4 regions of the Vibrio sp. R10-SG3-ISO3 genome follow, and region 4 is predicted to be linked to each of the others. Evidence: predicted binding sites of a transcription regulator. Region 4 holds the regulator's gene; each other region holds the start of a gene.
The links. Region 4 encodes PurR, which represses purine synthesis genes. Its sites were predicted from a motif close to TNANGNAAACGTTTNCNTNA; they were not measured.
Positions count from the first base shown of each region.

Region 1: purM (phosphoribosylformylglycinamidine cyclo-ligase) is a predicted target of PurR. The motif match lies at 3,069-3,088, and genes of this name have one in related genera.
Region 2: AC6R1A_RS14895 (phosphoribosylaminoimidazolesuccinocarboxamide synthase) is a predicted target of PurR. The motif match lies at 3,120-3,139, and genes of this name have one in related genera.
Region 3: folD (bifunctional methylenetetrahydrofolate dehydrogenase/methenyltetrahydrofolate cyclohydrolase FolD) is a predicted target of PurR. The motif match lies at 5,223-5,242, and genes of this name have one in related genera.

Region 1 covers NZ_JCBDHE010000040.1:50,976-58,330, reverse strand. The annotation lists gene purL (phosphoribosylformylglycinamidine synthase) at 1-245, shown strand, start outside; gene AC6R1A_RS10105 (DUF3622 domain-containing protein) at 419-634, shown strand; gene AC6R1A_RS10100 (DUF4250 domain-containing protein) at 731-922, opposite strand; gene AC6R1A_RS10095 (YaeP family protein) at 922-1,128, opposite strand; gene purN (phosphoribosylglycinamide formyltransferase) at 1,320-1,961, opposite strand; gene purM (phosphoribosylformylglycinamidine cyclo-ligase) at 1,964-3,004, opposite strand; gene upp (uracil phosphoribosyltransferase) at 3,182-3,808, shown strand; gene rluF (23S rRNA pseudouridine(2604) synthase RluF) at 3,931-4,938, opposite strand; gene smrA (DNA endonuclease SmrA) at 5,061-5,642, opposite strand; gene AC6R1A_RS10065 (DUF3149 domain-containing protein) at 5,788-5,928, opposite strand; tRNA gene AC6R1A_RS10060 (tRNA-Pro) at 6,169-6,245, shown strand; gene AC6R1A_RS10055 (TraB/GumN family protein) at 6,448-7,314, opposite strand.
Region 2 covers NZ_JCBDHE010000048.1:12,742-20,096, forward strand. The annotation lists gene AC6R1A_RS14890 (methyl-accepting chemotaxis protein) at 1-1,823, shown strand, start outside; gene AC6R1A_RS14895 (phosphoribosylaminoimidazolesuccinocarboxamide synthase) at 1,920-3,023, opposite strand; gene AC6R1A_RS14900 (hypothetical protein) at 3,240-3,632, opposite strand; gene AC6R1A_RS14905 (glycerophosphodiester phosphodiesterase) at 3,893-4,594, opposite strand; gene AC6R1A_RS14910 (lactate/malate family dehydrogenase) at 4,841-5,797, shown strand; gene AC6R1A_RS14915 (MBL fold metallo-hydrolase) at 5,942-6,721, shown strand; gene AC6R1A_RS14920 (lipocalin family protein) at 6,686-7,225, opposite strand; gene AC6R1A_RS14925 (hypothetical protein) at 7,319-7,355, opposite strand, start outside.
Region 3 covers NZ_JCBDHE010000045.1:112,059-119,413, forward strand. The annotation lists gene AC6R1A_RS13255 (hypothetical protein) at 1-438, opposite strand, end outside; gene AC6R1A_RS13260 (hypothetical protein) at 613-1,056, opposite strand; gene AC6R1A_RS13265 (hypothetical protein) at 1,046-1,453, opposite strand; gene AC6R1A_RS13270 (hypothetical protein) at 1,610-2,146, opposite strand; gene AC6R1A_RS13275 (hypothetical protein) at 2,299-2,997, opposite strand; gene AC6R1A_RS13280 (competence protein CoiA family protein) at 3,320-4,054, opposite strand; gene AC6R1A_RS13285 (hypothetical protein) at 4,091-4,792, opposite strand; tRNA gene AC6R1A_RS13290 (tRNA-Arg) at 5,032-5,108, opposite strand; gene folD (bifunctional methylenetetrahydrofolate dehydrogenase/methenyltetrahydrofolate cyclohydrolase FolD) at 5,310-6,167, shown strand; gene AC6R1A_RS13300 (GGDEF domain-containing protein) at 6,186-7,298, opposite strand.
Region 4 covers NZ_JCBDHE010000017.1:159,765-167,119, forward strand. The annotation lists gene glgA (glycogen synthase GlgA) at 1-555, shown strand, start outside; gene AC6R1A_RS04860 (alpha/beta fold hydrolase) at 797-1,597, shown strand; gene AC6R1A_RS04865 (putative signal transducing protein) at 1,620-1,931, opposite strand; gene AC6R1A_RS04870 (TVP38/TMEM64 family protein) at 1,928-2,620, opposite strand; gene AC6R1A_RS04875 (TfoX/Sxy family DNA transformation protein) at 2,827-3,420, opposite strand; cyclic di-GMP riboswitch class I at 3,625-3,733, opposite strand; gene purR (HTH-type transcriptional repressor PurR) at 3,909-4,913, opposite strand; gene torD (molecular chaperone TorD) at 5,152-5,859, opposite strand; gene torR (two-component system response regulator TorR) at 6,098-6,805, shown strand; gene elyC (envelope biogenesis factor ElyC) at 6,920-7,355, opposite strand, start outside.

The DNA.
Region 1 (7,355 bases), on a different contig from region 4:
CTGGTACGATTGCAGTACGTTACGTTGATAACCACGGTAACCCAACACAGCAATACCCGAACAACCCGAACGGTTCACCAAATGCGATTACCGGTCTTACCACACAAGACGGTCGTGTGACCATTATGATGCCACACCCTGAGCGTGTATTCCGCACGGTTGCCAACTCATGGGCACCAGAAGGTTGGGGTGAAAACGGCGCTTGGATGCGTATGTTCCAAAACGCTCGTAAGAACATCGGCTAAGCCTGATTAATCGAGTCAAAAGCGTAGCGTGAATTCGCTGCGCTTTTTTATTTTTGGCGAAATGTGTTTTTAGCGAAAAAACTACTAGCCAGCGATGCTTTTTTAAGCTCTAATAGCGCACTTTTTTGCGAAGGGCCCAATCATTAGGGTCGCTTGGTCTGAGGAAACAATTTATGAATGCCAATAAAAAATATGCGTTGCATGTTACTCAACAAGAGTCACAGTGGAGTGCGACAATCACTCGCCAAGTGACATCACGTAAAACTCACGTTTCAAAAAGTGAAACAGGGTTTGAGTCTGAACAAGCTGCACAAGCTTGGGGTGAAGAGCAATTGGCGGTATTCGCCAAAGCGCAAGCCGGTCATAACGCGCGTAAAAAAGCCAAGTAGTCACTGTTGTTGACCTTATCGTGCTTACCTTAGTGTAGGCACGTTTGTTTTGAGCGCTAGCCAAGACAACCTAGCGCTCGCAGAGAGGCGGTCGCGTTAACGAAACTGCCCCGCCTCAGGCAAGTATTCAAACCCTGCGCTCGCAAGCTTTGCTTCAAGGGCAGCACGGTCAATATCGAAATACGCCGCAAGCTTGTTCAGATCCCCCGCAAAATCATCGCGCAATTTCATGTTGACGATGCTCATCAGCATCACGCTATCCATGCTGGCAAAATTGCTCAAATTCATCATGCATCCTCAAAATCAGAAATCAGCAGATTGGCCGCTGCGAAGGCCGCTTTTTCTCGTACCGACTTAGGCAGCGCGTCATCCGCTGCAATGTCATTAAGTGCTTTGAGCGCGCAGGTGATGGCTTGTGGGACATAGGCTTGATCGCCACTACCTATCTGGGCGTAAAGCTCACGAACCATGTCACAGCATTGATAAACTTGCATGTTGGTATCCTTAACAAATGATAACTGCTCTCAAATATACACAGGGACGAGAGGAAACTCAAAGCGCTCGGTTGCGCTAGCGCAAACTCGTGAAGCCTTAGTCGTTTTTTTCACCAACAGGGTGAGATAGGAGAAACGCCGCGTAAAAAAAAGCGAGCATTAACGCTCGCCAATGGATTGAAACGGTTTGATTACTCTTCGGCGTAACCATGCATGCTGAGCAGCTTGCCATCGAGGTAGGCTTCTTTGCCATCTTTCATCACGAGGCGCTCTTCCACCATCCACTTTACGACCAGAGGGTAGATTTTGTGCTCTTGCGTTTGCACGCGCTCGGTGAGGGTTTCGACGGTGTCTTCATCAAAGATCGGCACTTTTGCCTGTAAAATGACAGGCCCGCCGTCAAGTTGCTCAGTGACAAAATGGACACTGGTACCATGCTCTTCGTCACCGGCGTGAATGGCACGTTGGTAAGTGTTGAGCCCCGGGTATTTGGGTAACAGCGATGGGTGGATGTTGATCATTCGCCCCATAAAGTGACGAACGAACTCGCCACTTAAAATGCGCATATAACCCGCCAAGACCACAACGTCAGGCTTGTATTCATCCATCTGCTTCATCAATTCGCGATCAAAGGCGTCGCGAGTATCGAATGAGTTTGGATCAAGAAAGTGCGCGCCAGCACCGGCTTTTTTCGCACGTTCCAAAGCGTAAGCGGTTGCTTTGTTTGAAAAAACAGCGGTTACTCGGCCATTATCGATGTTGGTTTCACAAGCATCAATAATCGCTTGCAAGTTAGAACCATTCCCTGAAACTAAAACAACAACGCTTTTCATCTTTAGTTGATCTCTACTTGTTCTTCGCCTGCTTGCGCTGTTGCAATCTCGCCAATCACCCAAGCGTTCTCGCCTTCGGCTTTCAACAGTTCAACCGCTGCGTCGGCTTGTGCTTTAGGTAGGGCGACAATCAGACCAACACCACAGTTAAATGTGCGGTACATTTCGTGGGTTGTGACGTTGCCTTTCTCTTGTAGCCATTTGAAGATAATTGGCCATTCCCAGCTGTTACCATCGATCACCGCTTTGGTGCCTTCAGGCAGTACGCGAGGGATGTTTTCCCAGAAACCGCCACCAGTGATGTGCGAGATGGCATGAATGTCATGCTGCTCAATCATCTTGAGTGCCGATTTGATGTAAATTTTGGTGGGTTCGAGTAGGTGCTCACCAATCGTTTTGTCAGCTAACTGTTCGTTTTTGTCAGCACCAGAGACTTCAAGAATCTTACGAATGAGTGAGTAACCGTTTGAGTGTGGACCGCTTGAACCGACCGCGATCAGCGCGTCGCCAGCTGCGACTTTCGTGCCGTCAATCACGTCTTCTTTCTCGACGACGCCAACACAAAAGCCTGCTACGTCATAGTCTTCGCCTTCATACATCCCTGGCATTTCTGCGGTTTCACCACCGATCAGTGCACAACCTGCTTGCACACAGCCGTCTGCAATGCCTGACACAACATCCGCTGCCGTATCGACATCCAACTTACCTGTTGCGTAGTAATCCAAGAAGAACAGCGGCTCTGCACCTTGAACAATCAGGTCGTTGACACACATTGCCACAAGGTCAATACCGATGGTGTCATGCTTTTTCATATCCAAAGCAAGGCGCAGCTTAGTGCCCACACCGTCTGTCCCTGAGACGAGAACTGGATGCTTGTACTTGGTTGGCAATTCGCACAGCGCGCCAAAACCACCAATACCACCCATTACTTCAGGGCGACGTGTACGTTTTACCGCACCTTTAATACGGTCAACAAGTGCGTTGCCTGCATCAATGTCAACGCCAGCATCTTTATAGCTAAGAGAAGTGTTATCAGCACTCACGGGGAAGTCCTCGGTTAGAAAGTTGGATGTGAAAACGGCGCTATTCTACCAGTGGTCAAAGCTAGATAGCAAACGTTTGCGCAAGTTTTTTCTTTTGCGCTACGACAAGAAATTGTGAACGAAATCGTTTATAATCGACAAGTTTATTTGAAATTTGCCATAGATCCGGAGATGGAAATGAAAGTTGTTGAAGTTAAACACCCTCTTGTGAAACACAAAATTGGTCTTCTACGAGAAGGTGATATCAGCACTAAGCGTTTTCGCGAGCTTGCAACAGAAGTCGGCAGCTTGCTGACCTATGAAGCGACCGCAGACTTTGAAACAGAAAAAGTAACCATTGACGGTTGGAATGGTCCGGTAGAAGTGGATCAAATCAAGGGTAAGAAAGTCACCGTTGTGCCGATTCTTCGTGCTGGCCTAGGTATGATGGACGGCGTGCTAGAGCACATTCCTAGTGCTCGCATCAGTGTGGTGGGTATTTACCGTGACGAAGAGACGTTGGAGCCTGTGCCGTACTTCAACAAACTGGCGTCAAACATTGATGAGCGTATCGCGTTGGTTGTTGACCCTATGCTTGCTACCGGCGGCTCTATGATTGCGACGATTGACCTTCTTAAAGAGCAAGGTTGTCAGTCATTCAAAGTGTTGGTGTTGGTTGCTGCGCCAGAAGGCATCGAAGCTCTAGAAAAAGCGCACCCAGATGTGGAACTTTACACCGCTGCTATTGACAGCAGACTGAACGATAAAGGTTACATTGTCCCTGGTCTTGGTGATGCCGGTGACAAGATTTTCGGCACTAAGTAATCGTTGATATCTAAGTCACTTTATACGCTAGTGTGTTGATTGACTTGTAAAGACTAAAAAGGAGCATTGAATGATGCTCCTTTTTAATTGCAGCAAAGCGCTGAACGGATACTTCGCCTGCGTTACTTCTTCAAACTTAGCGTGCCGCCGGTGCGTGGTTTTGCCGGTTTGGTCGTGGGGCCTGAGTGTTTGGTGGCGGGCTTTTGGCTTGGATTGTGGTGATGGGCGCGGCCCTTTTTCGAATTAGGCGCGTGACGAAGATCATCGGCATTGCGACCTTTAAACGTTCGCGGCTTTTGATTGCGTCGCGCTTTGGATTCTTGATTCTCTTCTCGACTATCAAAGAGCTTTGCATCGGTTGCGCGGCGGATTCTTCGCCCTTTGCTGTCAACCTTTGAGGCTTCTTCAGTCCCGCTTGAGCCCTCACACATAGCGAGAATCGTCTCAACCTCTTGATCAGACAAGTAGCGCCATTGACCGTTAGGGATACCATCCAAGGTAATGTTCATGATGCGAACTCGGCGTAACTTGAATACTTCGTATCCCAGCGCTTCACACATACGGCGTATTTGACGGTTCAACCCTTGTGTCAGCACGATTCGAAATGAAAACTTGGTTTCCTTGGTGACACGGCACGGTAGCGTGACGGTATCTAAAATCGGGACGCCGCTGCTCATCTTATGAATAAAGTCATCGGTGATGGGCTTGTCAACACGCACGACGTACTCTTTTTCGTGATGGTTACCCGCACGAAGAATTTTGTTGACGATATCGCCATCATTGGTCAGAAAGATCAGCCCATCCGACGGCTTATCTAAGCGACCAATTGGGAAGATGCGTTTTTTGTGGCCAATAAAGTCAACAATGTTACCCGGTACATCTCGCTCGGTTGTACAGGTGATACCAGTCGGTTTATTTAAAGCGATATAAATCGGTTTATCGGTGGCACCACTGATAGGTTTTCCATCGACTTGAACATCGTCTCCGGGAAGCACCTTGGTGCCCATTTCCGGCACTTGGCCATTAATGGTGACTCGACCTTGCTCTATCAGTCGGTCTGCTTCTCGACGTGAACAAAAGCCGGTTTCACTGATGAATTTGTTAAGGCGTTTCGCGCTATCTTGGGACATGAGCATTCTCTTTACGTTTCACAACGGCAACCCGTGATGTGGTGGTGGATGGATCCGAAATCGGGGGCGGGGAGTGTATCACTCTGTCTATCTTAGACCAACCATAACGATCGGAAACGGTTTTACCCGAGCCGTTTTTGATGACGCTCACGAGTCTCTTGTTTCTTGTCGGCACTTTTTCTCAGCATGACGTAGACCGCACCCGTGCCGCCGTGAAAGCGCTGTGCACTGTGTACACATTGGACGTCATTGATTTGTGATAGCCACTTTGCAAGATAACTTTTCATCATGGCGGGGGGATTGGATTTTTCCCCTCGACCATGAATGATCAGCACCGTGCGAATATCCATGCGCATGCACTGTTTGAGAAAGGTGAGCACTTCGTCACGCGCTTGTTTGAGCGTCTTACGGTGTAAATCTAACCTTGCTTGAAGTGGGTACTTACCCAGGCGCAATTTACGAAAGACCCCATCTTGTACACCATCGCGCTTGTACTCAATGATGTCTTCGGGTTTGAGCATCGGCGCATGGTCAATGGAGAGGTACTCGGGAGCATCATCGCTGAGCCACATAGCCGCTTCGCGTTTAGCCAGCTGCGCTTGGGTGACTTGATGCATTTTGACGTGTTGAGTGGTGTCTTGCTTGATGGGTTTAACGTCTCCCATCATTTGCTGAAACAGTGCAAAATCGTCGTCGTTAGACATGACGGTATCTCAGAGTATTCAATCAATATAGCTATTATACTGACGTAAGCCTGTTGTGATCAGCAAGAAATAAAAAACCGAAGTAAACAGTGTGTCTACTTCGGTGCATAGCGAATGTCTATTCAGAGAATAGAGCTAAGCGATTCTAGTGAGGAGATTTGTCATTCATCACCTTGTAGACGAAGAAAGCGCCGTAAAAGAGCATGAGACTAAAGGCACCCAAGATGACAATCATTGAAGATAGACCTACTGCATTACCAAAGAGAAGATCAAGCCAAAAGTCCATAGTTCCTCCGCCAAATACAAAGTGTGTGTTGACGGAATTTAAGGTAATGGCTGGTGATTAATTCAACACTGATCTAGATCAAGTGTTATCCGAAGGTTGCGTTTTTGTTCTGTTTGCTGTGTGTTTGCTCACATTTTGTGGCCCGTTGCTCGCGTTTTAGTCAAACGGTGTGAATTTGGAAAAAAGTGCGGGAAATGGCTTGCGTTGGCAAACAGAATCCGTAATATACTGCTCCGTTCTCGGTGAATAGCGCAGCTTGGTAGCGCATCTGGTTTGGGACCAGAGGGTCGGGGGTTCGAATCCCTCTTCACCGACCACTTTCTAAAAGCCCCGCTAGCAATAGCGGGGCTTTTTACGTTTATACAACTATGCTACGCATTACGGGTCGTGGGCTGGAGCGCCAGTCCGATGGAGCGCCAGTCCGATCGAATCCCTCTTCACCGGCCGCTTTCCGAAAGCCTCACTAGCAATAGCGGGGCTTTTTACGTCTAGACGAGTGGTTTATCGCCTCTTACTCCATTAATACTTAAATTCACAGCCAGCGGGGGTGGTTTGGGCGAGTTGCTCAATCTCGAATCCTTGAGCTTGCAGCAGTTCAATCAAGTTGTGCTTTCCGACCAGGTGCAATGCGCCCACCACAACCACGTAGCTGCCCTCGGAGTTGGGTAGCCAGTTTGGGCTGCTGAGTTTGGTCGCCCAGTCGAGGTTTCGGTCAATTAAAAATGCTTGCTCAAAGTCGGGTGACATCTTGGTTAACTGAGCAAACTCTTCGAGCTGCGCTTTGTCACCCGCGATCCAACTTTTGATTAAACATTTTGCCATGTGTTCAGAGTGATCAAAGTCCTCGATCATGCTAGTCAGCATCTCTTGGCCTACGTCAGGATCGCTTGCCAGCATATCGATTTGAAATTGCATGCTTTCTAAAGAGAGCACCGGAACATTAAGATTGTTCGCTTGGGTCAGCAGGTAGGTATCGACGCCTTTACTGGCTTGAAATCCGAGGTACTCAATTTGGCGCATTTGAATGGTCAGCGCACTAGCCCAAGGAGGCGACGCAAGCAGTTGCGCTTCATTGAGGCTCAGCAAATTGGCAATGCCAGAGAGCTCTTGTTTTTGTTCGGCGGATAAGATCTCTGCGCTGCTGATCGTCTGTTGCGGGTAGCTGACGGCTTGACCGTTGTGGATATCGGTTTCGACGATCAATCCGTCACTATGTTCGAGTGCTACGCTGATAGGGGACGGGAGTGGGTACATACTGTCGTCACCGACGTGAACCGAACCAATGATATGAAAATCTAACGCCCCTTTACTGGCGTGCCAGTAAAGGGGCTCCGCTTGTAAAGCGCTGCAGAACAAAGTAACACAAGAGAGTAGCCATTTATGCATTCGAAGTATCCTAGTGGGAAGGCCAACAACTGGCTCGGACT
Region 2 (7,355 bases), on a different contig from region 4:
CCAGCGTCTTGACTTGGCTGTCTGCCCAGCAACTTGCCAATCAAACTCATCAAGGTGTACAAGACCGTGCAGAAAGTATCGCCAATGCGGCGACCTCAGGTATTGCCGACTGGATAGCGATCCGTAAGGATATTGCGTCTGCCTTCAATCAATACGTGGGCGAAGAGAATGTTGTGCCTTATCTGCAACAAGCAAGCAATGCTGGTGGCTTCGACGACATTTTCTACGGCACACCGAAAGGAGAGATGTTCCGTTCTCACCCTGAGCGCAATCGTGCCGACTACGATCCGCGAGTCAGACCTTGGTATATCGATGCCAAGAATGCAGGACGCCAGATGATCACCACGGCTTACCAAGATGCAATCACTAATGCGCTGCTTGTGACGATCGCTCAGCCGATTACGCAGGGTACGCAGCTACTCGGCGTGGTTGGCGCCGATGTGCTGATTGATCAGCTGATTAACGACGTCATCAACCTTAATGTAGGCAAAAATGCGCACGCGATGTTGATTGATACACAAGATGGTAATTTCCTCGCTCATCCTGATAAAACCTTGCTGCTCAAACCGGTCAGTCAGTTGTTCGACCGATTATCTTTGCAAGACATCAAACAAGCAGCAGACGAGGGATCGATACATCGATTACATCAAGGCAATCAAGAGAAGCTGTACTATTTCAAATCCGTTGCCCACACTCCTTGGATTTTTGCTATTGAAATGGATGTGACGACTGAAGAAGCGGCGCTCAATCAGTTGATGATCAAGCTGGTGGTGACGTCACTGGTGATCACGGCAGTGGTCATCGCACTGGTCTCTTGGTTGGTGAGCTTCCTATTCCGCGACTTAGTGCGCGTGTCGACCGCGTTGGAAGCCATTGCGTCAGGCGAAGGGGATTTAACTCAGCGTCTAGAGCCAAGAAGTGACGATGAAGTGGGTCAACTGGCGGCAAACTTTAATACGTTTGTCGGCAATATGCATGCGATGGTATCGAAGCTGAGCCTTGTGTCTGCCTCATTGTCTGAGCAATCGAAAAGCACAGCACGAAATGCCGCGCAGCGAAGTGAACGAATTCGTTTGCAGCAAGATGAGATCAACATGGTCGCCACAGCCATCAACGAGATGGCGGCCGCGACGCAAGAAATTGCCGGCAACGCGGACCACACAGCGCAGAACTCTACCCAAGCGGTGTCAGCCTGTATGCAAGGTGGTAAACAAGTGGTGCAAACGCAAAGCTCGATTCAGAACCTGGCTAATGAAGTTCAAGTGGCGACAAAAGTCATTCAAGAGTTAGAAGTCCATGGCAACAGCATCAATACCATTCTTTCGACGATTCAAGATATCGCAGAGCAGACAAATTTGCTCGCCTTGAATGCGGCCATTGAAGCCGCTCGCGCTGGTGAGCAGGGTCGTGGGTTTGCGGTCGTTGCCGATGAAGTGCGCGTGCTTAGCCAACGCACACACTCATCGACCAAAGAGATCCAACACATGATTGAGACGCTGCAAGGCACCACGCTAAAAGCGGTGGGCATCATGCGTGATAGTGGACAATTAGCGGGAACCAGTGTTGAAGACGCGGATTTGGCGGCACACAGCCTCACTGATATTCAACATGCGGTCGAGCGTATTAGCGATATGGCGACTCAGATCGCCTCAGCGGCAGAAGAGCAAGCCTCGGTGACGTCAGAAATCACGCGTAATACGGTTGGTATTCGTGATGTCTCCAATGAATTAGCCGATGAAGCGCATGACGCTGCGGCGCAAGCAAGACAGCTTTCCGAACTCTCACTTGAGCTTGAACAAGAGATAAAGCGTTTTAAGCTCTAAGCGATGAGATGAAAAGCCACTAAGTAGAGATATCATTGTTAAGATAAAACAACGCCCAGCTTAGCTGGGCGTTGTCGTTTCAGTCGAACAGGTCACTTAGTCAATGAGACCGTAGTCTGCGGCAAGAATGTCGATGATCTCTTGCTTAGGATTATCGCTGAGCGTAATCGCTTTGCCGGTGATCTTTTCTGCGATACCTGTGTAGGTCTTTGAGATGTCCATCAACGCAGAGAGAGGAAGGGCATTATCACGAGCTAGGGCTTCACGCTCAGGCATGCGATCTTTATTGAGCAAGATGTCTGGGTCAGGGAAGTGGTTTAGCAAGAATTGGCGGAAACCTTCTTTTGAGTTCTCGACAATATTGCCGGCTTGGTATTGCGCTTCATCCCAAATACGTGAAGAGTCCGGTGTCCCCACTTCATCCATGTAGATGACTTTTTCCTGACCCGCCGCGTCGGTGACGTAACCAAACTCAAATTTGGTATCAACAAAGATTTGACCGACTTTCGCTAGCGCAGAGCTAATAACGCCAAAGCCTTCACTGAGTAGCTTCTCATAAAGCGCGATGTCGCTTTGCTTTGAGAAGTTAAACGCGGCAAAGTTCTCCTCAATGTTACGGCGACTGATGTTAACGTCGTCCGCTTCTGGTACACCAGGGATGCCACGCAGAATGCCTTTAGTGGATGGCGTCATAAGTAGCTCTGGAAGCGCTTTGTCTTTCTCTAAGCCCTCAGGTAGTGTGATACCACAAAACTCGCGCTCACCTTTTTCGTAAGCACGCCACATTGAACCGGTGATGTATTGGCGGCAGATGGCTTCGATCATGATGGGCTTGGCTTTTTGCACGATCCAAACCAGTGGGTGAGGAATGTCGAGAATGTGGCTGTCTGCGAGCCCATTGTCTTTAAACAGTTGGAACCAGTGGTTGGAGATGGCGTTTAACGCCGCCCCTTTACCTGGCACGCCTTTTAGATTCCCTTCACCGTGCCAAATGCAGTCAAACGCGGAGATACGGTCACTGATCACCATAATTGCTAGTGGTGCGTCAGGCGACACGTCGTAACCTTTTTCTTCGATAAGGCGTCGGCTATCGGCTTCGGTTAGCCAATACACAGAGCGGACTTTACCACTGTGAACCGGTTTATCAGTGCGGATGGGAAGATCGTCATTAACGGCGAGAACTTGTTCTGCGAGACTCATTTAGACATTCCTATAATTTGTCAAAAATGGTTGATAAGCCATGAAGGCCCTTCATTTGCAGAGCATGATACCAGAACTTTTTCTCTGTTCCAGATAAAAAGCAAACGTTTGCTTGTTTTTAAGTTGAATGAGTTAGGCCTTGGTTTCAAATCAAGAAACCGCGAAAAGAAACGCCTCTTATCACAACGATAGGAGGCGAAGCAGTGAGGTTTCGATTTAGTGGTAGTGATGCATAGACGCATCAACAAAAAAGACTTCACACTGATGTTGCTTGGCCAGTTCTTTCAATAGTCGCTGTTCGATAAGAGAGAGCTCACTTGAGGCAACCACCGCACTGGCGTTACCTGATTGAATCGCTTTGGTCACAATATCGACTTCCGACTGAATTTGCGATGGCTTCATGTGGATGATTTGATTGCAACGCACTTGATGTGAGGACAGTTGAGCAAAATCTGGACGTGGGCATTTACCTGTAAATAGAATCCACTGTTTCTGCTGTGACAGATCAGCCAGTCGTTCAAGGCTGGTGTCATCCAAAGACAGAGGCTGGGTAGACTGAGCCAACACATTAAACTTTGAGTAGCCGTGACGAGGTGTTTGAACTGAAATCATAATACTGTCCTTTCATACATGCTGTATGTGTATACAGTAGTTTTGTTGTGGCGAAGACGCAAGCATTTTTTGCGCGCAAAATGAGCGGGTCAGGTAGGTTAATAAAAGGGGGTTGTTTTCTAACTATCTGATAAGTAGTTAAATTATATTGGTTTGATAGGTTGAATGAGAGCTTTGAAAAGGTGCAGAAAATGTGATGGGTGACTCACTCTACTCAGCAGGAGGCCAAGTAGAGGCGAACAGGGTGAGAAGAGGTGCTAGAGAAAACGTTCTGGATAGTCGCTAAAAATACCATCCAATTGAGAAAGGTGTTTGAGTCGTTTCGGATTATTGATGGTGTAGCACCACACTTCATACCCGGCATCTTGTAGTTTTGAGACGGTAGACTTGGTCGCCCATGTTGCGCCAATATTGCAGCCTGTCGCCTCCACCTCTTTGAGAAGTCGCCAATCCTTGCGCTTCAATCGCTCGGTAAGTAAAGCGCGTCGACACTGAGGAATTTGCTTTGCTAACTCGCGCATCACGTCATGGCTAAAACTCGACAAAATAATGCGCTCTAGCGGTATTGAGGTCGCATTGAGCGTAGAGGCCAATAGCGCGCATACCGATTGGGCGTCGTGGGTATCAACTTTCACTTCAATATTCAGCTTGATGTCGCTGGGTTCAATAAGTGTCAGTAGCTCTTCAAGGGTTAACAGGGTTTGTGGTGTCACTTGACCTTCATGGCGCGCCGCAAAATTGAGCTGTTTGAGCGCACTGAGGGTCAAGGTGTCGACTCTGCCTGTACCATTTGAGCAACGGTCAACAGTATGGTCGTGACACACGACGAGATGACCGTCTTTGCAAGGCTGCACATCGACTTCAACCCAAGTAAGGCCAAGATCTATCGCCGCTTGAATGCTGGCGGTGGTGTTTTCTGGATAGTGTCCTGCCACGCCGCGGTGGCCAATAATGAGCATATCTGATTCTCAACGAAGTTGTTTGGTCTGAGAATACGCGTCATTGAGTGGATGTGGTAGTCATTTTGATCTCTAAGTTGTGCTCGCTCTTTCAACAGATTGCGATTAATTCTACTGGTTTTTATGCCATTAACGATATTTTTATCTAATATTTAATTTGAAGATAAAATTAAATTGGAAAAAAGAGGTTTCAGACGATTAGAATACGCCCAGAGCACTAAATTTGATTGGAACAAGGAAGAGAGCATGAAGATCGGAGTGATCGGCGCTGGCGCAGTGGGTGTGGGTGTCTGTAATTATCTACTGACATTGGGCAGTATTAGTGAACTGGTGTTGTTGGATCAGAATCTAGCAAGGGCGGAAGGGGAAGCGTTCGATTTTCGCCATACTGCCGCGCTAACATTCACAAAAAATACCCACATTGTGCCGACCGATGACTATCTCAGTTTGATTGGCGCAGACATTGTCGTGATTACCGCGGGCGCGCAGATTAAGCAGGGGCAGACTCGAATTGATTTGGCAGAAATCAACGCCAAAATTGGTGTTGATATCGCGAGGAATGTTGAGCGCGTCGCACCGAACGCGATACTCATCGTGGTCTCCAACCCTTGTGACATTGTCACACACTTTATCACAACCAATACTGGCTACACGGCGGAGAAAGTGATCAGCAGCGGTTGTGTGATTGATACCGCACGTTTGATGAGTATTGTGGCTAACCGCGTCAACTTAGATCCTAAAAACGTTTTCGGTTATGTTCTTGGTGAGCATGGAAGCAACTGCTTCACCCCCAAGAGCTTAATTTCGATCGCCGGACAACCTGCAGATTATTACTGCGATACACACAAAATGCCTCGTATTTGCGCGGATGAACTGCTTGAATCGGTCAAGCAAGCGGGTTACGAGATATTTAAGCGCAAGCAAAACACCACACACGGTATTGCCGCGAGTGTGTTCCGGGTTATTCAAGCCATTATGATCAATGAACGCTCGGTGTTGCCGGTTGCGACCTTGATACAAGGGGATTATGGCCTCGACAATGTTGTGCTTAGTTTGCCAACCGTCGTCGGGCAAAATGGTGCCCAAGCGATTTTGCAACATCCCTTTACTCAAGATGAGCTCAGTACGCTCCATGCGGTGGCGGATAACGTCACGAAAATCGTTGAACAAGTGGCGGCGCAAACAGGTTTGAATGCCCGTTAACGGGGTACTCTTTGCAAGATCACAACCTGTCTCGCTACTGGCTTGAAAAAGAGGATTGGGCTCACAGCTTAGAGTTTTTACTCTTTGCCAAGAGTAAGACGCTGCTAATTTATAATGTGAATACATTGTTAAATTAGCAGCGTTATGCACATTCATACCATTGAAGGTTATATTCAAACCATCTATCTCGCTGAGTATCCCGACAAACTCTTGCTTCTTGACGGCGCTAGTCGAGCCGACATTACCTACTTGTGCCAGTTCATTGAGCAGCAACTTGCGCGTCCTCTGTGCGATCTGAAAGTCGTTGTGGTGACACACATGCACCCCGATCATGCGGGTGCGGCGCATCGTCTTAGAGCATTAACGGGGTGCCAGATAGTTTCTGCCGACAAAAAGACCCATTGGTATCAAGGGTGGTCGGGTGGGGCGATGTTTTTGTCTGACTTGCTACTCGCATTATGGGTAGCGGGCAGAATGAAAAAAGCACGCGTCAACCTCTGGTATGACCGTTACCTCAAGCCTGATAGCGTAGTCAACGAAGGGGACCAGATACCTGGATTTCCAGATTGGACGATTCTAGAGACGCCAGGCCACACTGATCGGGACCTCTCTTTGTGGCATGAGCCCACACGGCTACTCTATGTGGCGGACTTAATGGTGGAAGTGAAACAGCACCTAATCTCACCTTTTCCAATCTTTTATCCTAATTATTATCGGCGTTCCGTCGAGCGGGTTTTCAAGCTAAACCCAGAGACTTTGCTCGTTGCTCATGGTGGCTCGGTGACTTTCGATGAGAGTGCCTATCGGCACCTTATCGCGACCACGCCCACCACTCCCTCAACGCACTGGAGGGCAACAAAAACCAAGTTACGCGCAGTGCTAAAAGGCCTATTCGCTCAGGTCACCATGAAAAGGAAACAGTAACTGTTCTGTGTCAAAGCCAGCGGATTGGGCAATCCTGACGTATTTATTGAGCTTGTACGTAGGCAAATCAGGCTCTCTGGCGAGAATCCATAAATAGTCTCGATTGTAACCGCTGACGACCGCAGCTGAATAATCCTCTTCTAAATAGAACACCACATAACTGCCGTAAAACGGTCCAAAGAAAGAGACTTTGAGGTGCCCAATCTCCTCTCCATCGACAAACTTGGCGACACCTATCGCTTCTTTCCACTGGTTATCTTCATCGTTCCAGCCACGATTGATCACTTGCACGCTGCCATCATCATTGAGCGAGTATTGTGCGCTGACATGGCTGAGGCCCCGTTCAAAGCTGTGATCAAGCCGAGCAACCTCATGCCATGTGCCAAGATAGCGCTCGAGAGAAAACTCATTGACAGGCGCGATGCCGGTGGGTGTCGAAACACAACCTGACAACAGTGAGATCAGTACCGCAAATAGCGCCAAAATACGGGGATGAAGGGTCATGTTACACCTCTCGTTGTGGATAGAGTGCATTGAAACAAAAAGAGAAACCGGATGGTTTCTCTTAAGTATGGTGCATTCATCGAGTAATGACGATCATTTTGAGTCTAAGCAGACAAATTCGGCTCGCCAA
Region 3 (7,355 bases), on a different contig from region 4:
AATATCAAGATCATGTAACGAGCGAAGTAACTTATTACCACCTGTATAAGGTTTTAAATCTCTAACGATATCGACAACCCCCTGACCTGCTTTGTCAATACGTCTCTTCTTAATCATTTGCTCGAGACCATAAGCGTCATTTCCAAAAGGAAAGTACACATTTTTTGCATCCTGACCAGCATGTTCTACTAACTCGGTAGCTAGAAGGTCTAAAGAAGCTCTTAAATTATGGATTACGTCCCCAATTATTGCTGCAAAAATCATGGGGATATCATGCTTTACTCGAAGCGTCCAAAGGTGATTACTACCACCATCTTCACTCTCAACAACCACTTTAAATGGCTTTGATTTTATATAATCCACTAACTGATTTTCTAGTTCTCGAATATGACTTTTTGCCCTGACTATTTTTAATTCCGTACCTACAAACGTTGTCATTTTAATACTCCATCATGGATATTATTATCGGCTTCATTTGAAAACTGCTAACGCCCAATTAAGGTGTGGTAACGCTACCACGAAACTCAATCAGACCACTGTAAACACCATACTCAAATTTAGAATCAAAAATCCCAAGCGTTAGGAATCACTCTTAAATTGTTTGTTATAGCTCTATGCACCAAACCCTATTAAAGTTCCACCACCATGCATTGAGTTACGCGAAAAAGTGTTACCGCCAACTTTTAATGAAGAACTATCGCCGTACAAATTAAGACCTAGAGGGCGTAAGTCTAATTTATCAACAGCTACAACATCTTGAGACGGTGCTTTAGCTGATAAGACCGTTTCGCCAGAGATTAGTACCGTAATTTTGTTGTTCTGGGTTACGACTTTTATTGCTGGGTGTAATGATTTGTTTTTCTCTACTACGGGAACCAATTCATTGGTAGACGAATCAGCTACAGCTTTGATCCAAACTTGAGGAATACTACCCTTACCTATTAGTACTGGAATGTCCCCACCAATAGATACCAAATTTCCACCGCCAGTTAATGTGTTGCTACATATAGTGAGCTTTTTAAGTGGCTTGTAACCATCAGGAAGCTTATTGTCCATTGTTACCTCCGAGCACTCTTCTTCTTGTAGGAGCACTTTCAAAGTGCTTCTCTATCTTTTTCATGACTAATTTTCGGCTATCTTTTAAGTACAAACCAACCAAATAAAGAACGATAGTTGCCCCTCCGCCAAAAGCCAAAGCAATCCACTCACCTTTAATAATTATGGTGTAATCAGAATATCCCTTGCCGAGTAAATTTAACGCAAACCCAAAGGTAGTTAAGCCGATACTATTTGCCCAGTTATATGTAACGGGTTTACCATTTTTAAGTCGCTCAAATTCGACTTCTCGCAATAAATAGTCTGCTTGCCAAGTGCCGATATCACCACCGGTCATTAAGTCATCGACTATTTGAGTTTCGGTAATTTCTAAGTCACTTATTTCTTTTTTTACCATAGAACTTCCAACGTTAATTAAAACTAAAAAAGCTATAACGCCCGCTTAAGTTGTGAGTAACGCGCCACTGAACCTAGCTTGAATACCGTAATCACATAAGCCTAACTTGACGCCAAAAGTGCCGAGCGTTACGAATCGACTTAAAGCGTTTGTTAGCTATTTGATAAATGAATTACTTGCTTCATACTGCTTTTCCATTTTGTTGGAGTATGACTTTAATTCAGCTAGATAATGCGAAATATTCTTTGAATCTTCTTTACCAGCTACATAGTCCATCGTTGTTTCATCAATGGTGAGAACAAAATTTGGATGAAACTCTGACTGGTAGGTAACTTTGGTTGTTAAACTGATCGTCGCATCTTTAGTCCAAGTTACACTGTCAATTGATAACGGTTCTTCTTTGTTTTTTTCTCTGCTCTTGTTAATTTCGTCAATCGTACTCTTGAGATCATCATAAGCAGAAGAGTAAAGATTTTTAGTGTTTGCATAAACTGAGGTAGATGCACGGTCATCACCTACAAATGTAACCTCGTATGTTGAACTCAGTGTTTCACGGTAGACTTCACCAAGTCTAATTTTCCCAGAAGTTAATTCAATAACATTTCCAAATTGCTTGAAGCTATTAATTTGCTCTATGCCTAACAACCCTGAAGCTGCTACAATCGATGCGCCCAATACCAACATTCTTTTCATATTCTTATCCTATTATATGTAAAAGCTTCAATTAAAATAGCTAACGCCTTGCTAAGTAGCCGCTAACAACCACGACTCTCACGCAAAGCCACCTTAATCACAGAACTCAACCAAACCAAAATCGCCGAGCGTTAACTGGGTTGAGCAATTTGTTAGCCATTCAACTCACCGAGTAGCGCTTCAGCCAAACTTATACTTGCCTCTAACTGTTCATAGTCAAAGTTTTCGGTTGTAGAATGCACCTGATGATTTCGAATCATTCTCAGTTTTGTAAGCCGTTCAAATTGCTCCCAACTGATTTCACCAGTTTTCTCGAGTTGCTCCCACTTAAACGTGTGACCAGCAGAAATATTGTGTTGTTTGAACTTTGCATGGATGGTTGATTCAAGCTGGTTCCACAACAATATTAGGTTTTCAATGCTTACCGCTTTGTTTACTTTCTCGGTTTCGACACCAAATAAGTTATTCAGTAATACCGCTGCAATTTGTCGATACGCTTTTAAGTAGCGACTATCAACAGATAAGCCTGTACCGTCATGGTAAAGTTGATTCCTAATTCTGTGGTAATGCTCTATATCTCCCTCGTCTAAGCCTATTAGCTTACGTGAAGCATATTTGAACAGAAGTTCGACCATTTTGGGGAAACTATTACCTGCCTCATCTTTTTCCTTACGAGGAAACTTGAAACCAGATAATTTTTCAGGTAATGACAAGAACGTTCGTATCGACGTTTCAACTGAGTTATCAATGCTTATGAAAGCTATCCGCGAATCGAATGCTGAACCCAACTCAATATGAGAATCTGCATGACGAAGCAATTCTAATGCTCCAGAAGCCCAAGTATTTTCCATCGATACTCCAAATTTACTGCGGTATGGCTAACGCTTTATATACGGCAACAAGCCGCCTTTCCAACTCGCATCCTTCCGCCTAATACTTCCACCCACTAAGACGCTGCACTAATAAATAACCGAAAATCAGAGTATTAGTAAACGGCCCATTATGAGACCTGTTGGATACTATAGCAAATCCCCGTCTATCATGTATATGACGGCATTGACTGCTAATTTTGACTTTAACTAGGCCTTATACACTTGAAGATTCAACTTCCCTTGCATACGAGCATGAGCTCTTTTTATAAGGTTGATGCTGAATCGTATTAACAATAGGGCTTTAGGCTATGTGGCGTCTCGGCGGTGCTAGATTGGATTCCTCAACGAGTGAGTTTAGCTTTTCGGTCAACTCTGAATATCTGGCGGTATAGCGAGCATGAGTCACCCAAGATCTTTGCCCAACGTTTAGTACATAGTCCATCACCAGTGATTTAAATGATTCATGCTCTTTATGGTCAAAACTATCGTAAAGGTCTTGCAAGGGCTCTAAATCAATATCCACAATTGAAACGGCACTAAAATTTTCGTTTCCCCCAATCATTGGCCTGCCGTGATAACTAAAGTGGATACCGACCAAATACCCATTTATGCGACAAAGGATATCGAGCTCTGAGTAGTGCCCCGAAGGCTCGACTTCAAAATCATCAATCGTTAAATGATGTGCTTGAGTCACATATCCAGAGACGGTGACCTCCCTTCCGTAATCATCTCTCTTTTCTAATTCAAGCTTCCAATCAGGCAACTGTATCTCAAACTGGTCCAGATCCTTTAAGCATTGCTTAATCACAAGCCTTGCGACCACACAGAATGAATATTGACACTCTATCGGCTCACCCGTTTCATCTTTCGACTTTTTGTCGTGGGCAAAGTGGTGGATCATTTTATCCGGATTGGGCCCTTTTTTAGCCACAAGGTTTTGTTTGCAACTTGGACAAACACAACCACATGCTCTACCCCGTTGCACCTCACTAATGTCTAGGTATTTATCATCCTTCAAGCCAAACGGTATCAGCATCCCTCTCTTCCCTTCACGTTTGTGAATTGTCGGTGGCTAGCGTCGACTTTTCTTGAGTTGACGAATATCCTTGTCCAACGCATCCATTTTAGGGACTCTCATACGCGCTACCTGTTTCTGTCCGTTTTTCAGAGTAATTTCAACCTCCAAGAGATCTGATTCGTGTTCTGTGTCACCTGTCGAGATCTCCTTCGTTTTACCCCAAAAATACCTGAGGTAGTGAGTTCTAACACTAGCGACACCGTCAAAAGAAAAGCCACCTTTGAGGCAAATCGTAAGAAAGGAGAAAAATTCAGACTCTTTCGTGGTTTTCACTACTTTGCCCCATGAACGCCACAGATCTGTCAGGGCTTGATAGCGACGAAAGTCCCTGCTTTTGGGAGTCGTAACCCGCGTTACTTGTTCATTGGAATCAAAATCCACCTCTGATACGTAGACACCTTGTTGCTGAGCGTGAACTCCCTCTAATGTCTCAGCTATGGTGCTTAATAGGGAGCGTGACCAAGCTACTTTGCTTTGAAGTTGCCGCTCTATTTCGTCATAGAAATTGGGATCGGTATTTCTGATATCGTCAAAGCCTGACTGTGCTTGTTGCAACGCTTTAGATAGGCGCTTAATTGACGAAAGATCGGTGTCACTTGGAATTTGGATTAGTATGTTTTCACACTCTTTCACTTGATGAACATCAAGCCCGATACTCATCAACTCGTCTGTCTGTTTTTGGCTCAACCCTGCCACTGCAAACTCCATGCAACTTGTTACTTAATAGCTCAGTTGTAGAAGGTATCATTTTGTATAGATGAAGCAAGCGATCGGATAGACAAAAAGAGAGTGATGTTTCGAAAAAAGCGAAGAGTCGAAAATAGGTGGGGTTTAACAAAAGTTGATAAAAATAGATTTCAGCGGCACCACAGAGGCACCACAGAAAAACGAAAAGCCCGATAACTCATTGAATTATCGGGCTTTTTTCGGATATATGGCACGCCCTGTAGGATTCGAACCTACGACCACATCCTTAGAAGGGACGTGCTCTATCCAGCTGAGCTAAGGGCGCGCTACAGGGACAGGATTATACGAGTTCGAGGTCTTAACACAAGACCTTTTCGTATCATTATGATCTAAGTGACTAAAAAAGGGGCATTGGCGGTTAAGGTGTTTAAAAACAACTCAAAGCAAACGTTTGCTTATGGATGTTCATTCAATTATTTGCGACAATGCGCGACAAATTATTCGCCATTGTGATTAAAGGAAAGTCATGACTGCTCAAAATATCGATGGAACACTGATTTCTCAAACCGTCCGTTCCGAAGTCGCGGCTCGTGTGAAAGCGCGCCTAGACGCTGGGTTACGTGCCCCTGGCTTGGCTGTGGTTCTCGTTGGTGAAGATCCGGCATCACAAGTGTATGTCGGCAGCAAACGCCGCGCGTGTGAAGAGGTGGGCTTTGTGTCTAAATCGTTCGACCTCCCTGCCACCGCAAGTCAAACTGAGCTGCTTGCACTGATTGACACACTGAACGCTGACGATGAGATTGACGGCATCTTGGTTCAACTTCCGCTACCAGCGGGAATCGACTCTACCGCCGTGCTTGAACACATTCATCCAGAGAAAGACGTCGATGGCTTCCACCCTTACAACGTGGGCCGCCTAGCGCAGCGCATTCCAAAACTGCGCTCTTGTACGCCGAAAGGCATCATCACCCTGCTTGATCGCTACAACATCGATCTTCGTGGCAAACACGCAGTGGTGGTTGGCGCGTCCAACATTGTCGGTCGACCAATGACATTGGAGCTCCTGCTTGCGGGCTGTACCACCACGACTTGTCACCGTTTTACTCAAGATCTAGAAGGTCATGTACGTCAAGCGGATCTGGTGGTCGTTGCGGTAGGTAAACCTAACTTTATTCCAGGTCACTGGATCAAAGAGGGAGCGGTCGTGGTCGATGTCGGTATCAACCGCTTGGAGTCAGGCAAGTTGGTGGGTGATGTGGAATACGATAAAGCCAAAGAGCGCGCCAGCTTTATTACGCCAGTCCCTGGTGGTGTTGGGCCAATGACGGTGGCGAGCTTGATTGAGAATACTATGCTAGCGTGTGAGCAATTTCATACCAAATAACTAGCGCCCTATCCTTCCTCAGAGCAGCGCTTCTTCTCGCGGCTCTGAGGCTGTTTTAGCGACATTGACATTACCCGACCCGGCTTCTTTGGCGAGATACATCGCTCTGTCCGCCACTTTCAAACACTGACTTAAGGTCATCTTCTCATTGTTAAATGAGATACCCGCACTGGCGCCAATCTCAACGTGAATATTGTTCAGTGATTGCAAATGGTGACCATAAAAGAGCGCGACCACTTGCTCTGCCAAATCAACCACCTCTTGCTCCGACTCATAATCGCGCACAAAAATGGCAAACTCGTCACCGCCCAAGCGGGCAATGTCGTATTTTTGCAGTCTCTCGCCCAACGCTTGCTGCGCGATGGCTTTGGTTTGCTTGGCAAAATCGTACAACACGTTGTCACCGACATCGTGACCATAACGGTCATTGACCGCTTTAAAGTTATCTAAGTCGAGGTAAATGATCGCGGTGTGCTTGTTTTCATCAAGGCGGGTCGCGTGAGACAATACCGACATAAAGCTCGCTCGGTTCGCCAGTTGGGTGAGCGAGTCAATGTAAGCCAGTTCTTGAATGCCCTCTTGATCCATTTTCAAAATATAGTCGTCCATTTGACTTTGAAAATAGATCACGATGTGACACATACCTGACATCGCGACCAAGGTTAATACCAAGCGAAACCCTACATGGTATGGGTACGGAAACTGCGCCAAGCCAAAGGCGAAGATCAAGGAAGTAAGGACAATATTCAGTACCGAGAGCCCCACTCCAACACGAAAACTATTGATGAATATGCCGATGGCAGACAGTGGGTAGACCCACATAATGCCAGTACCTTCATACCCTCCAGTAAAAATAAGATACAAACTCAAGGAGTAGATCATAAAAGATAGCCCAGCAAGACCAAAGCGATGTTGCAGGTTAATCATTTTGATGGTGACGATGCCAACCAAGGAGTAAAAGGCCAGCGTTGTGCCCAGCTCAATATCGCCGCGATAAAAACTATAGACAGAGAAGGCCGCAAGGAAGGAGACACCTAAGACAGCGAGCACCCGAATCATCATCATCTGGCGCTGCTGTTTCATTAAGACGACTTCGGATAATTTATCCGCTACAAAGTGGTGTACGTTCATCGCGCTCCAGTCATTGCTACAAAACCAATCACTTATTTAGATAATGCTACATTATTT
Region 4 (7,355 bases):
ATGTTTGGCATGGTTTGCCGTTTGACGCAGCAAAAAGGGTTACATTACCTGATCCCTATTCTGTCTGAGTTTCTCAAACACGATGTTCAGTTGGTGATTGTTGGGACCGGCGACCCGATGTTGGCAAGCCATCTTAAAGCGCTCTCAGCCACACACAGCGACAAATTTGCGTTTATCGAGGCTTATGATGAAGAGCTTGCTCATTTGGTGGAAGCGGGCAGTGATTTCTTCTTGATGCCGTCAGAGTTTGAGCCTTGTGGTCTCAATCAGATCTACAGTATGGCTTACGGTACGCTGCCAATCGTTCGTGGTGTGGGTGGACTGAAAGATACGGTTCACCATTACGACGATGATCCGTCAATCGCTACTGGGTTTGTGTTTGATGAGCCAACGCCGACTGCGTTGTTGTTGACTATGCTTCGTGCTTTGCTGCTCTACGCGCAAAATCTCAATGAGATAAAACGGGTTCAATTGCACGCGATGACAGAAAACTTCTGTTGGGAAAAAGCGGCGGGTGAGTACATCGAACTCTACCACAGTGCTTTAAGCGCCTAACACTAGGTCATTGAATTGCGGACGCTATTTTTTAGTCTGTTCGCGTAAAGACGACAATAGGTCCGCATAAAGAAAGCGCCTGAGGGGTTTTGTGCTTGCACAGTCTCACGGCGCTTTCATTTTTTCTAACATTTCCGATTGCACTAAAGTGGCGGTTTTCGTTTATGCTAAACAAAAACACGGGCGCTTTTGTGTTACCCTGCGCCCTGAATTGTGTGACGATAACGGTTATTTTTCGACTATGACTCAAAGCTTGCTATTCCATAAGACTTTTAAACACCCCACTAGCGATGAGTGGGTGGTCTTTGTGCATGGCGCAGGCGGCAGCTCATCGATTTGGTTTAAACAGATCAAAGCCTACAAGCAGCATTTTAATTTGCTGCTGATTGATTTGCGCGGCCATGGAAAATCGAACCAGCTGATTAAGGAGATCATTGCCAATCGCTACACCTTTAAAGAGGTCACATTAGACATCTTAAAAGTGCTCGATCACCTAAAGATTCAGTCGGCACATTTTGTCGGCATGTCGCTTGGAACCATCATCGTCCGTAACTTAGCGGAGCTAGCGACTGGGCGCGTAAAAACCATGGTGTTAGGTGGCGCCGTCACACGACTCAACACACGCTCTCAAGTACTGGTGAAGTTGGGCAATCTGTGTAAACACATTGTGCCCTACATGTGGCTCTATCGACTGTTTGCCTACATTGTGATGCCGCAGCGAGCACAAAAAGAGTCGCGGCATATGTTTATCCGCGAAGCGAAGAAGTTGTGCCAAAAGGAGTTCAAGCGTTGGTTTATTTTGACCGCAGAGGTGAACCCTCTGATGCGCTACTTCAAAGACCGCGAGTTACCCATTCCTACGCTCTATCTGATGGGTGAAAAAGACTACATGTTCATCACCCCTGTGAAAGAGATGGTCTCAGCACATACGCTCAGTGAGCTGCATGAAATTCCTGACTGTGGCCATGTGTGTAATGTTGAGCGCCCAGATGAGTTTAACGATCACTCCATCGCCTTCATTCAGCAACACCTCACTGCTTAATCTCGGTTGACTCCAAGCACACTCAAGTTGGTTTGGTGTGCTCGCACTGCCAACATAACTGAAAATGGTCGTCATTTTCTTCTTGGCAAGTCGGGCAAACCCAAACCATGTTGTCGGGGGTGTCCTGTTGGAAATCATCAATCAGCGCGAGTGCCGCCTGCTTCTGTTCTGGGCGAGTTAACCAAACGTACGGGCTGGCCTCTTCGCCAAACGGAATCTCTCCTTGCAAGCCGAACAAACCTTCACCTCTCACCTCACAGGCTATTCCTTCGCTGCGTAACATTTCACACACGATGTGTGCTTGTGGTGGGGTTGTAGCAATAAAGATTTTCAAGACGCTTGTCCATTGGATTGCGGTGACGCTTTGAGTTTGGCCATCACCCATTTAGCAATGATTGGGAATACCCCGAGCAACGCAAAAGAGGCGAGTACTGTTGGGGAGACGATGCCTGACAAACTGTCGATTTGCGCTAGCTGGGTCCCGGCGTTGAGGTAGACGGCCGTACCCGGCAACATACCCAGTTGACTGACCAGATAGAAGCGCGCGATGGTGATGGGCGTAAGACCCATCAAGAGGTTGATCAAAAAGAATGGGAATACCGGGATAAGGCGCAGTGAGAAGAGATAAAACGCACCATCTTTTTCGACCCCTTGATTAATTGTCGCGAGCTTATCGCCAAACTTGCTTTGTACCCACTCTTTGAGTAGAAAGCGGCTGCTTAAAAACGCCAATGTGGCACCTATAGTACTGGCAAAAGAAACGAGCAATAAACTGGTCCAAAAGCCAAACAGCGCAGCGCCAAGCAAGGTGACAACGGCCGCTCCAGGGATCGAGAAGGCGGTGATAGCGACATAGGCGAAGAAGTAACTCAGCGCGGCGAGGGCAAAGTGGGCGTCAATGATTTCAGCCAGCGCTTGCTGCTGGGCTTTGGCGTTATCAAGTGTCAGGTATTGACCAAAGTTTGCGCCTAAAAACACAATCAGAGCGAGCAAACCAATACCTAAAAGCAGTTTCTTGTTCATATGGATCCCTTTGAAAACATCATCATTGATCATTGTTAGATATGAACCAAAAAGCCAGTAAAAAATTTCGCCCTAAAGGGAAAAATACGTTGGATTCTATGACGAAGGAATGGAAACGCTAGAAAAGCATCGGCTAAAAACGTCTCAAGCCAGCGGTGTTGGGCTGGCTTGAGACGGGGATTGGAATTACTGAACGCTATCGCTGACTAGCTTTGCAGCTGATTCAGGAGCTCGTCGCGTCTTGCTTGAGGGACCACAGACCAGTGCGTGCCTTTAATTGCCCCCTCAAGTGCCCACAGCAGGTCGATGCTGACGTCGGCAGAGTGTGTGGAACGAATCGCTTTATACGCTTCCACTGCGCCCGTCTGCTCCAAACGGGAGACACTGTCGATACCCGCTTTCTTGAGCATTCGCTCGGTCGCTAGACGCAAGTTCGGCAGATCTTTCAGGCGCGTTGGTCTGGCGTTGGTTTGACGCTGCTTGTCTTTGTTGGCCGCCTCTAGTGCAGTGTTTGCCATCGCAATAGTCTGAGCGACATCCTGATCCCAGTCATGGCCAAGGGCGTAGTATTTGGTGACCACAGGGAAACCACGCTTTTTATACACGTATGGCTCGAGTCCCTGAGCATTAAACTGTTGGGCCAACGAGTCGTCGGCGCGTATGTGAAGTTTGTCATTTACCACGAGGGCAAACATGGTGTCATCAGCGAAGATTCCGAATCCACCAAACATTGAGCGAGACTTGATCTTGCCCAATGGTTCAAACAATCCCATTGAGTCTTTTAAAATTGGTTTATCCATGCTGTTATTCTCGGTGTATTACAATACGCCACCAAATTCAGGTCCGAGAGATTAGCAAAAATATGCAGGTTTTGTGTCAGTAGGGTGTCATTCTGGCTCATAAAAGAATAATCCTACTCACGGTGTGAGCGCATAATGCGCGCGCAACGTTTAACTCATTGTATTCTTTGCTTTTGATAAAGAATTACGAAGTGCACATTTGCCATCGGCAACCCCGCTACCAAGCAGTCATCAACGTTGAAATAGTTGAGTGGCTGCAACAGGCCGGAAGCTTTGCGTCCCATCCTTTCGAAATGGTTTGCCCTGTTCGTGGCATTCGTCGAACATAATAAGCATAAATAATTTATGGGCTAAACATCACGTTTTGATGGGTTAAATGTGATCTTAGTTCATAAAATAGAGGGGTGTTACCGAGAGAATAAAGCCCAGCGGATGAGAAGTATTCTCGCTGGGCTAGTCGATGTGATGTGCTGAACTTGTTCGTTGGTCTATTTCACCGTCGCCACGGTATCGCGCTCGACGATTTCTGGGTGCATTTCAAAAATACGTTTTTCATGCTCTTTGTCTTTAATACGTTCGAGCAAAATCTCAAATGCGTTTTTACCCACACGGCGCTTCGGCTGGTGAACCGTCGTTAGCGGTGGTGAAAAGTACTCGGCTAGCTCAATGTTGTCATAACCAATGACCGACATGTCTTCTGGAATACGAATGCCTTTTTGCTGTAAACGGCTCATCAAACCGAGCGCCATCGTATCGTTGAAACAGAATACTGCGGTTGGCTTTTCGTCCATGGCGACGATTTTGTCCGCGGCAAGCACGGCGGTATCGCACTCAAAGTTACCTTCTAAGATCCAATCTTCGTTGACGCTCAAACCCGACTCGTTCATTGCGCGCTTAAAGCCTTGGATGCGTTCTTGGCAGGCCGCTTTTTCAAAATGCCCACTCAAGCAAGCAATGCGCTTGTGGCCGTGATCAATCAGGTATTTTGTTGCGAGGTAGCCGCCTTCTTCCGAGTTGTCGATGATTTTATCGGCTTGTGAGCTTTCCGGGCCCCAATCCATCACCACCTTAGGGATGTCTTTATGACGGTCAAGCATTTCGCTCAACTCTTCGGTCAAATCTGAACACATCACTAAGATGCCATCAACGCGCTTTTCCGCCAGCATGCGAATGTAGTCACGTTGTTTCTCGTAGATGCCGCCAGTGTTACACAAGATCAAGGTGTAGCCTTGACGGTAGCAGTAGCTCTCAACCCCGTCGATCACTTCCGAGAAGAAAAGGTTGGTCGATTGAGTAACCAGCATGCCTATTGTGCGTGTCGAGTTACATTTCAGGCTGCGTGCAACGGCACTTGGGGCATAGTTCAACTCTTGAACCGCTTCCATCACTTTTTCTTGCGTGGCTTCAGCGACAAAGCGTGTTTTGTTGATCACATGGGATACAGTGGTGGTCGAGACACCCGCTAAGCGAGCGACGTCTTTAATCGTGGCCATATGGTTTTGTCCTGTCGATGACTGCCTACTATTCTATGAAAAGTTAAGTCTATAAAAGTAAAGTCTATACAAAGTTTAGAGTATGTAGACAGAAAGTATCAGAAACACAAAAACCGCCCTCAAAAAGCGGTTTGTATTTATTAGTTTTATCGTTTGCGGACCGGATTGTAGTCCGCAACGTCGATTTGGGCAAATAAAAAACCCGCCTTTGGGATCTCGCCACACCTTTTGTATGGGCTTAATCGCTATCGCCTTGCAGGTAGGCTTTATCCAATTGAATGAACGCGCACAATAGCGACGACAGCGCCGCATAGAAGCCGAATGTGTCGAGGCGCTGGCAGCGCTCGGCAAACCTCTCAATCCAAGGGAGTAGATGCTGCTCAATAAAATCGGCTTGCTCTTGGTAGGCGAGATGCGTGTCGCCTGCCGTCTGCTCTGCTGCATGAGCGCCGCGCACAATCAGGTTACCTAAAAAATCCAACTCTATCGCGAGATGATCAGAAGGTTCATTGAGCCCTGAATGCACGGCCACGCCATGTTGTTGGAGCAGAGTGTCCATCTGTTTGGCGGGCTCCCCATTGAGCAGTCCGGATTCATCTAAGTAGACAGAGGCGTAAGGCAACGCGCTGTCTCGGTCGGATTTTAAAAACAGGTCGCAATAGTCGGCTGATAGTTCCAACTGAGCATCTGGCCTGTCTTGCAATCGGTTCAATGCATCGATGAGCCTGTCTGCGGCTACGTTAAGCTCAGGGGTTTGTGCAAGTCCCGTCAGAAAGGTACGTGTGTCCACCGAATGATATTGGGCCAGCTCTTGCTCTGAGAGCTCTTTGGCAAACACGCTCGAAAACCACCAGTAGAGCTCGGCGCGTTGCTCATCAAAGGCGCGCTGCTCTTTTTCGGCGGGAGATAAAGGGTCGGAAATCTGGGCGTTAGGTGTCTCTGGCATGATGGGCTCTCAACTGAATCAGATGCCGTTAAGTCTAACGGATAAAAATGAACAGCGGTCAACCTGATTATGAGAAGAAATGGTCAAATATGGCAATTTGTGAACAGGGCAGCAAAGCTTGCTTTGCATCAATGAATCGCCAACTTTTCACCTCCCAAAGAGGACAAAGATGGAGTTGTGACTAATTATGAATAGAATAAAGCCATTGAATCAGTGTGTGAATAAGTGAGTAGAGCCGATGAGCTACCACATTTTGGTTGTTGAAGATGATGAAGTGACTCGCCGTAAATTGGCGGGCTACTTTCAAACCGAAGGGTATCAGGTGAGCCAAGCTGAGAATGGCGCGCAGATGCGCGACGTACTCAGTAGCAGTCGGGTCGATTTGGTGATGCTGGATATCAATCTGCCCAGCGAAGATGGCTTGATGCTGACACGTGAGCTGCGCAGTCAATCGGACATCGGTATTATCTTGGTTACCGGGCGTACCGACAGCATTGATAAGATTGTTGGTTTAGAAATGGGCGCGGACGATTATGTCACCAAGCCATTTGAGCTTAGGGAACTGCTCGTCAGAGTCAAGAACCTCTTGTGGCGCATCGCACTGGCTGCGGGAGCGCAAAACGCGGGCAGCGATCAGCAAGACGGCGTGGTCCGCTTTGCTGAATGGACGTTCGATATTCAGCGCCGCGCTTTGAGCCGAGGGGATGAACCGGTCAAACTGACTAAAGCAGAGTATGAGCTTTTGGTGGCGCTCTCCTCTCACCCTAACCAAGTGCTCAGCCGAGAGCGTATTCTTAATATGATCAGTCATCGTGTGGACGCACCCAATGATCGCACTATCGATGTCCTGATTCGACGCATGAGAGCGAAGATGGAGGTGGATCCAAAAAATCCGCAGATATTCGTCACCGTGCATGGCGAAGGCTACATGTTCGCCGGAGATTAACGTAGTTCGGCAATTAACGAGCGAAAATTGACGCAAAAGAAACGAAAAATCCAGGCATGCAGCCTGGATTTTTGTTTTAGGTCGAAGACGTTATCCGTCTACGCTGGCGGCCGGTTAAACGTCGCTCTGCGCAGCCTCCACCTCTAAGGCTTGCTCTTCATAATCGGACGCCCAGTCGCGGAGGTGTTGCCAAATGGTGCCCAGCGTTTCATGCCAGTAGCGCTCAGTTTGTTCGAGATATTTGCCCTTCGGCGCGTACTTCTCCCACGCTTGATCGATGTTTCTCTGCGCTAGGTAGTTGGTCGGCGCGGCGTAAGGTTTCAATCCTGCGGAGTGGAATTCATTCAGGGCACGGTTCATGTGACTGGCCGATGTGACCACCACCAACTTCTTGTTCTTAACGAACGCTGCCGCTTGGCGCGCTTCTTCCCAAGTATCTTTGGCGGTTTCGAGCAGAATGATGTCAGATTTAGAAACGCCAAGCGCCAGCGCTACTTTAGCCATCATGCGCGCATTGCTCACTTCAGAACCGGCGGCATAGCCTGAGAGA